DNA from 2 places in the Bacillus sp. 9.4 genome. Region 2 is predicted to be linked to the other one. Evidence: riboswitches for the same ligand, from Rfam matches in the RefSeq annotation. Region 2 holds a riboswitch; the other holds the start of a gene.
What was found. Region 2 has a riboswitch for S-adenosylmethionine ahead of ACZ07B_RS00120 (2-hydroxyacid dehydrogenase). Riboswitches for the same ligand answer to the same signal wherever they lie in the genome.
Positions count from the first base shown of each region.

Region 1: it holds a riboswitch for S-adenosylmethionine, as region 2 does, so the genes downstream of both, metI (cystathionine gamma-synthase/O-acetylhomoserine thiolyase) here and ACZ07B_RS00120 (2-hydroxyacid dehydrogenase) in region 2, are expected to answer to the same signal.

Region 1 is NZ_JBVFMU010000002.1:727,332-731,828, forward strand. Features, by position in the region: gene ACZ07B_RS10305 (GNAT family N-acetyltransferase) at 1-339, shown strand, start outside; gene metC (cystathionine beta-lyase) at 372-1,544, opposite strand; gene metI (cystathionine gamma-synthase/O-acetylhomoserine thiolyase) at 1,537-2,658, opposite strand; SAM riboswitch class I at 2,726-2,846, opposite strand; gene ACZ07B_RS10320 (esterase family protein) at 3,014-3,736, shown strand; gene ACZ07B_RS10325 (YjcG family protein) at 3,773-4,288, shown strand; gene ACZ07B_RS10330 (GNAT family N-acetyltransferase) at 4,292-4,497, shown strand, end outside.
Region 2 is NZ_JBVFMU010000001.1:26,293-30,789, reverse strand. Features, by position in the region: gene ACZ07B_RS00125 (molybdopterin oxidoreductase family protein) at 1-1,621, opposite strand, end outside; SAM riboswitch class I at 1,769-1,860, shown strand; gene ACZ07B_RS00120 (2-hydroxyacid dehydrogenase) at 1,944-2,978, shown strand; gene ACZ07B_RS00115 (FGGY-family carbohydrate kinase) at 2,996-4,459, shown strand.

The DNA.
Region 1 (4,497 bases), on a different contig from region 2:
TTTACAACGCCAGACGATAGATTAATCGGGACGGTTTCGCTCTTTCAAATCATCCGTGGAGCGCTGCAAACTGCGTTCATTGGGTATTTTTTAGACAAAGCCCATAATGGAAAGGGCATTATGACAGAGGCAGTCAGATTGGTTGTTGATTATGCGTTCCACGAATTGAAACTGCATCGGATTGAAGCCGGTGTGATGCCCCGTAATCTCGGGTCCATGCGTGTTGTAGAAAAAGCGGGATTTCATAAAGAAGGCATCGCCCGAAAAAATGTGAAAATTAATGGCGTTTGGGAGGATCATCAAGTCCTCGCGATTCTGAATCCTGATGACGAACAATAATAAAAGAAGCCGGGCCATCCCCGGCTTCTTTTTTAACGAACCGCAACTGGAGCAATTTCTTTCAGCGCTTGTTCGAAATCGTGTTCTAAATCGTCTGCATGTTCGACGCCCACACTCAGACGGAGCAGGCCATCAGTGATACCGCGTTTTTCACGCTCTTCCTTAGGCATTGCCGCGTGAGACATCGTTGCCGGATAAGACAAAATCGATTCCACGGCGCCAAGGCTGACAGCGAAGACTGGAAGTGACACATTCTCGACTAACTTCTTAACGGCCTCTTTGCTTTCAAGCTCGAAAGATAGTACGGCGCCCGCTCCCGTTGACTGGCTTTTATGGGTTTCAGCGCCGGGATGATCAGCCAGTCCCGGATAATACACGCGCTTGACCGCCGGGTGCTTCTGGAAAAATTCCGCAAGCCGCTGCGCTGTTTGGCTCGCTTTTTCTAAACGGACCTGCAACGTTTTTAAGCCGCGCAGCACGAGCCAGCAATCTTGCACGCCAAGGACGGCGCCGAACGCGTTTTGCAGCTTATACAGCTGCTTCCCAAGCTCTTCATCCTTGACAGCAGCTAAACCTGAGAGCACATCGCTGTGTCCGCTTAAGAATTTTGTCGCGCTGTGAAGTACAATATCCACGCCGAGATCAAGCGGACGCTGCAGTGCCGGCGTCATGAATGTATTGTCCAGAAAGGTCAGGCAGCCGTTTTCTTTTGCAAGCTGAACAACTGCTTTAATATCCGTAATCCCAAGTGTCGGATTTGATGGTGTCTCCATATAAATGACCTTTGTGTTCGGCTTGATGCTCCGCGCCACTTCATTACGATCCGTCATGTCGACAAACGTATGCTCAATGCCAAACCGGGTCAGCACCTCTGTCACCATACGGAAGGTTCCGCCGTATACATCTTCTGTCACAAGAACGTGATCACCCTGTGACAGAAGTAAAAATGCTGTTGAGATAGCAGCCATGCCTGAACTGAAAGCAAATCCTCTTGTTCCGCCTTCCAATGCGGCAATTGTTTCTTCGAGAGCTGTTCTTGTCGGCGTGCCAGAGCGGCTGTAATCATATGCCCCGAACTCTTCAAATGAAGATTGGTGAAAAGTCGAGGCGTGCTGAATCGGTACACTGACCGCCCCGGTTCCGCCGTCTGTTTTAAATGGATTGTGCACGAGCTGGGTTTCCAGCGTCCAATTGTGTTTACTCAAATGAAACAGCTCCCTCTTTGACCTGACATAATGCCTGTTTTAGATCCTCTTTTAAATCTTCCGCATGTTCAATACCGACAGAAAAGCGCAGCAACCGATTGCACACCCCGTTTGCGATGCGGATCTCTTCAGGAATATCCATGTGCGTCTGGGTCGCAGGGTATGTAATAAAGCTTTCCACCCCGCCGAGGCTTTCTGCAAAACAAATGGTCTTCAGTGCTTTTAAAAACGGATTGACCCATTCTTCTTTTTGCAGACGGAAGGACAGCATGCCGCCTTTTCCGGGATACAGCACATCCGAAATTTCTTCCTGCTCTTCTAAAAACGCCGCAAGCTCCTGCGCGTTTGCCTGATGCTGACGCATTCTGAGGCTCAGCGTCTTCATTCCTCTCATCAGAAGCCACGAATCAAATGGCGGCAGGACGGCGCCGATCGCATTTTGATGCTGAAACATTTCCTCTCCGAGCCGCTCATCCTTCACCACGACAAGTCCAGCAAGCAGATCGTTATGCCCGCCTAAATACTTGGTTGCGCTGTGAATGACAATGTCAGCTCCCAGCTCAAGCGGCCGCTGCAAGACCGGTGTATAAAATGTATTATCTACGATCAGCAGAAGACCGTGCTCCTTTGTAATCCGGGCAATATGTTCAATGTCCGCCTCCTGCATGAGGGGGTTTGTCGGCGTTTCCACAAACACCGCTTTTGTATTCGGCGTAATCTTAGAGCGTAAACAGTCCTCATCGCTGAAATCATCATAATGAAAAGTCAATCCGTATTTTTTCCATTCATTTTCAAATAAACGGTACGTGCCGCCATATAGGTCCGATGAAACGATCAGTTCATCTCCGCTTTTAAACAGCGCCAAAATCGTTTGGATAGCAGCCATTCCTGAACTAAAGGCAAGCCCTCTTGCGCCGTTTTCTAAGTTAGCGATCGCGTCCTCAACAAGCTGGCGTGTCGGATTTTTTGTGCGGACATAATCAAATCCGGTAGATTCTCCGATCCCTCTGTGGCGGTATGCTGTTGATAAATAAATAGGAGCACTCACTGTCCCCGTGACTTCATCGCTACGGTTCCCAATTTGGGCTAATTTCGTTTCAACGTGCTGTGACATATAGCTGACACCTTCCCTTTTCAAAATAAAAACCCCTTCTTCATAAGAAGAAGGGGTTTAACGCTTCTTCTTATCTTCCAAGCATAAAAAACGCTTGCTGGATTTAGCACCTTGGCGCTTTGCACATGCAAAACAAGCCGGTTGCTGAGGTTTCTAAGGGCCAGTCCCTCCACCTCTCACGATAAGAAATATCGATTTCAATTTTCTGATTGTTTTATATTAACACAATTCACAGTTTATTTCAACACTTTTTTCTTCGTGTGCCGAACCGTTTAAAGAGAGAAATTTCTAATAATTCATGGTACAATAATTGAAAATGCAAGAAAGTATAGTGATGTCCTGGAGGAATGTTTTTATGGCACCGAAAAACGGCACAGTGCAAGAAAAGAAATTCTTTTCAAAAGAGCTTAACGAGGAAATGACCTTGCTTGTTTATCTGCCGTCCAACTACTCCCCGCTTTATAAATACCATGTCATTATCGCGCAGGACGGCCACGATTATTTCAGGCTGGGGAGAATCGGCAGACAGGTTGAGGAATTGCTGTCGAAACGCGAAATAGACCGGAGCATTATTATCGGTGTTCCTTATAAGGATGTAAAAGAGCGCAGAAACACCTATCATCCGGAGGGTTCAAAATTTTCGGCTTATAAACGGTTCATCGCCCATGAGCTCGTTCCTTTTGCAGATGATGAGTATCCAACCTATCAGATCGGTTACGGCCGAACGCTGATCGGTGATTCGCTCGGAGCAACCGTGTCACTTATGACAGCGCTTGATTATCCGAATATGTTTGGCAACATCATCATGCAGTCTCCCTATGTTGACAAACACGTACTAGAAGCCGTAAAACAGTCAGACGATATCAAACACCTCTCTATTTATCACCAAATCGGAACAAAAGAAACTGACGTCCACACGACAGACGGGAACATTCTGGACTTTACAGAACCGAACCGGGAGCTGAAACAGCTGCTGGAGAAAAAGCTTTCCGATTATGATTTCGAGCCATTTGACGGAGACCACAAATGGACATACTGGCAGCCGCTCATCACCCCGGCGCTGAAAAAAATGCTTTAACACTCTATCATACTTTATTTCCAGGAGGGACATAATATGAAATACGGAATCGTTTTATTTCCATCAAAAAAGCTCCAAGACCTTGCAAACTCTTACAGAAAGCGCTATGACCCAAGCTACTCTCTAATCCCGCCTCATTTGACGCTGAGAGCATCCTTTGAATGCGCGGAGGAGAAAGCGGATCAGCTCGTATCACATTTAAGAAACATCGCAAAAGAGTCCCACCCACTCGTTCTCAAAATGACAAAATACAGCTCATTTGCGCCTGTCAATAATGTCATTTACATCAAAGCAGAACCGACGGAAGAGTTAAAAACACTCAATGAAAAGCTATACACCGGTGTATTGGCAGGAGAACAGGAATATAATTTCGTTCCGCATGTGACGGTCGGCCAAAATCTTTCCGACGATGAGCATTCAGATGTGCTGGGACAATTAAAAATGCAGGAAGTGTCGCATGAAGAAATCGTTGACCGTTTCCACTTGCTTTACCAGTTGGAAAACGGATCGTGGACAGTATATGAAACCTTCTTGCTAGGCAGAGGAGAATAATGTTTGAAAGCAGTTATCGCAAAAAATGAAGAACAACTGAAAGATGCATTCTATGTAAGAGAAGAAGTCTTTGTCAAAGAACAAAACGTGCCTGCTGAAGAAGAAATTGACGAACTTGAAAATGAGTCAGAGCATATCGTCGTGTATGACGGTGAAAAGCCTGTCGGTGCCGGAAGATGGCGTATGAAGGACGGCTACGGCAAGTTAGA
Region 2 (4,497 bases):
CTGAATATAATTCTATTTTTCCGCTTGGCGTTGGAAGTTCGCCCGGAAACAGCGGCTTTTCGCGTTTCGCTTTCATAAATGAATGCTTAGCAAGTGCATCGTAATCAATCTCTGCCAAATGCGGATTATCTGGATGGTCAAGCGCCTGGCGGATTAATTCTTCATCTGAATCTTTAAGCTCCTGATCTGTGAATCCCATGGCTTCAGCCAGTAATCGGAAAACCTCAGTGTTAGACTTGCTTTCCCCATATCTCTCAATCACCGGCTGCTGAAGCTGAATGTAATGGTGCCAGTAGGAGGTGTAAAAATCAGTATTTTCAAAAGCGGATGTTGCAGGCAGTACAATGTCCGCATATGCAGCCGTTTCCGTTAAAAACAAATCATGAACCACAGTAAACAAGTCTTCCCGCAGCAAGCCCTGTCTGACTTTGTTTGCTTCGGGCGCGACGACGGCAGGGTTCGTTCCGTAAATAAATAGAGAGCGAATAGGCGGGTCTGTTTCCAAAAGCACCTTGCCAAGCTGATTCATATTAAATGACCTCGGGGTGCGCCCTTTCAATAAGTCGGGCCGTTGCAAGGCATTTGTGTTATATTCTAAAATTCCGCTGTTATGCTTAATTGCGCCGCCCCCTGTGTGCAGCCATTGGCCGGTGATCGCCGGAAGACAGGCAATCGTCCTTACAATCATCCCGCCGTTATCGTGATGCTGGGGTCCGTTTCCGATTCTGATAAAAGAAGGGGAGGTTTCCCCGTACATTTTTGCCAGTCGGTAAATATCTTCGGTACTGACACCGGTGATCGTCGATACCTTTTTAGGATCATATTGTTTCACGTGTTCACGGAGGTCTTCATAGCCAACCGTGTACTCGGACAGAAATGCTTCATCATGCATATTTTCTTTAAATAAAATGTGCATGATGCCAAGAGCAAGTGCACTGTCGGTTCCCGGCTTTATTGGAATAAACCAATCTGCGAGACGTCCTGTTTGATTTTTATGCACATCGATCACGACAATTTTGGCACCTTGTTTTCGCGCTTTTTGGGCGATCGTAATTTGGTGCATATTTGTGCTGACCGCGTTGATTCCCCAAAAAATAAATAGTTTTGTATGAATGGTTTCCTCAGGATCGATTCCCGCGCTTATGCCCATTGTATATTTATAGCCTTCAGATCCCGCTTTGCTGCAAATCGTCCGTTCAAGCTGGCTTGACCCCATGCGGTAAAAAAAGCGGCGGTCCATTCCTTCAGCTGTCAATTTCCCCATATTTCCGTAAAAGCTGTAAGGAAGTATGCTTTCAGCTCCCTCTTCATCAATCAGCTGTTTCCAGCGGGAGGTGATCGTATCGATTGCCTCTTCCCAAGAAATCGGTTCAAATATCGCTTGGCCTTTCGCACCTGTTCGTTTGAGCGGTGTAGTAAGCCGCTTTTTATCATATATGCGCTCCGTCATATTCCGGACTTTGTTGCATATGTTTCCGGCTGTGACAGGATGATCAGGGTCTCCTTGCACTTTTACGATTTTCCCGTCTTTTTTATGTATTAACAATCCGCACTGATCCGGGCAGTCCAGCGAGCAAACGGATTTGAAAATGCCGTTTTGTTGTGTGGCAAAAGATTTCATGGCCCAGTTCCTCTCTCTAGTTAGATATTTTGTAAGAATTATAACATTTCGGATCATAACGTCAATTCTGAAAAAAGAGATTGACATCAATCTGAGACTTCTTTATGATAAATGTATTCTTTATTCTGAAAATTACATACTCAACATTTTCTATCCAGAGAGGTGGAGGGACTGGCCCTATGAAACCTCGGCAACATTATTGTGCCAATTCCAGCAAGCGTCAGCTTGAAAGATAGGAAAGCAAGGTTTATACCGGCGTCTGCCTGTAACAGAGCGCGCCTATATATGAATCTCTTTCCATCTTCGGAAAGAGATTTTTTTTATGAAAAATACGATGAAAAGGATGTTTTGCACCATGACGGTTTTGGTTACAGCACCGTACAACGAAGAAGGACGAAAAGAGCTTGAAAACTTGTTTGGCTCAGTTGCTTATCAATCTTGGAAGGAACAAGGCCGGGCATATCGGGAAGATGAACTCATTCAGTTGCTAAAAGCAACAAATGCGACAGGCTTGATTACTGAGCTTGATCAGGTAACAGGCAGCGTATTTGCTTCTGTTCCCGAACTTTCATTTGTCGGTGTTTGCAGGGGAATGCCCTCCAATGTGGATGTGGCAGCTGCCTCAAAAAGAGGCATACCTGTTTTTTATACACCAGGGCGGAATGCACAAGCCGTTGCTGAAATGTTTATTGGAAATGTGATTACCTTTCTCCGCCATACCAGCGTCTCGAATCAATGGCTGAAGGATGGAAAGTGGGACAGGGATTACTTACAGGCTTATGTCAAATTTAAAGGAAATGAATTATCAGGAAAAACGGTTGGCATGATTGGGTTCGGGGCGGTTGGCCAAAGGATTGCAAAACTGCTGACTGCGTTTGACTGTAAAATAAAGTATTACGATCCATACATTCAAGACGATCATCCGTTGTATGAAAAAGTATCTCTTAAAACGGTGTTTTCAGACAGTGATATCGTTTCTGTACATCTGCCTCGTACTGAGGAAACACTTGGACTTATTGATCGGAAGTATTTTGATCTGATGAAACAGAGTGCGATTTTCGTCAATACTTCAAGAGCAGTTGTTGTAAACCGTGAAGATCTTTTATCTGTATTAAAAGAACATAAAATCAGAGGTGCGATATTAGACGTTTTTTATCATGAACCTCCAGAGAAATCAGATTATGAATTGATTTCATTGCCTAATGTTCTGGCAACACCGCATCTCGCTGGAGCAACATTTGAAGTGGAGGATCATCACGTGACGATACTGAATAAAGCCCTCAAAAAGTGGAAGGGTAAAAAAACTCTTAATATTCCGACAATGTATAACAAGGACGAACTGAAAACAGGGGTATAAGAAAGGAGGCTAAGAGAATGAAAAAACAAAAAGGCTATCTCGTTTTTGATATTGGCACAGGCAATGCGAGGGTAGCGGTCGTGAGTGTAACTGGCAGTGTTCTAACAGTTGAACGGGAGGACATCGTGTATTCCACAGAGACGCTTTACCCGGACAGCCGTTATTTTTCTCCTCAGGTGCTGTGGAAGCAGGTGATGGATTTGGCAAAACGTGCGCTATCCCGTTCGCGTGATATTGACATCATTGGTTTGACATCGACGAGCCAAAGACAGGGGATTGTTTTGATTGATCAAAACGGCAATCCTTTTCTCGGGCTGCCGAACATCGATAATCGCGGCCGAGAGTGGGAGGCGAGCATTCCCGATCGGGAAGAGATATACAGCCGCACAGGCCGCCTGCCAACCGCACTTTTTTCTGCGCTCAAGCTTTATGGATTAAAACAGCGCCAGCCCTCTTTATGGGAAAAGACTGCAAGCTTTACAAGCATCAGTGATTGGGTGACGTACCAACTGAGCGGAATATTAACATATGAACCATCACAGGCAACAGAAACCCTGCTATTTGATGTGAAGCAAAACACTTGGTCAGAAGAGATGTGCGACATTTTCGGCTTTTCTCCATCTATCCTTCCGCCTCTTGTAAGAGCGGGAACAGCAATTGGAACGGTAGCAAATGAATATGCATCCGAATTAGGCCTTTCAATAAATGCTAAGGTTATAGCAGGGGGCGGGGATACACAGCTGGCTGTCAAAAGCACCGAAGCTGGACTTGAGGACATTGTCATTGTATCAGGGACAACAACGCCAATAACCAAAATTAGTGCGGATCATGGCGACACAAAACATAAAGCCTGGCTGAACTGTCATACAGATCAAGGGCATTGGCTTGTGGAAACGAATCCGGGAATTACCGGCTTGAATTATCAAAAATTAAAACAGATTTTTTATCCGAATGAAACGTACGAAGTAATGGAGGAGGAGATTTCTGCACTTGCAAAAGAAGACCATGCATGTGTAGCGGCTCTCGGCTCTTATTTATCGGCTGAAAAGAATGCATTAACGAGAGGCGGTTTTCTTTTTGATGCCCCGCTGTCAGCACATTTAAAGAGGGCACATTTTGTACGTGCAGCGCTAGAAGAAATCGCATTTTCAATCAAATGGAACTTTGACATTTTAACAGAGGTTACTCCGTTTGAACGTGACTATGTTTGGGTGTGCGGAGGGGGATTCCAAAGCAAAGTGCTCACTCAATATATCGCGGATCTTCTTCAAAAAAAGGTCTATGTCCAAGAGGGATATCATCAGGCATCTGTCGTTGGTGCTGCAGTCATTTGCAATGAAACCTTTCAATTAACGGAGGAGATGTCAGCAAATGTCCAGGTGATTGAACCGAAGGACTGTCAGACAGAATTGGCTTTATATGAGAAATGGAAGCAAACACAGCGCTTTTTTTCAGGTTCAGAAAGCAAAGTATTAATTTAAGGCGGCATTTCTGCTGTTTTGAGGAATCATTTAATTTT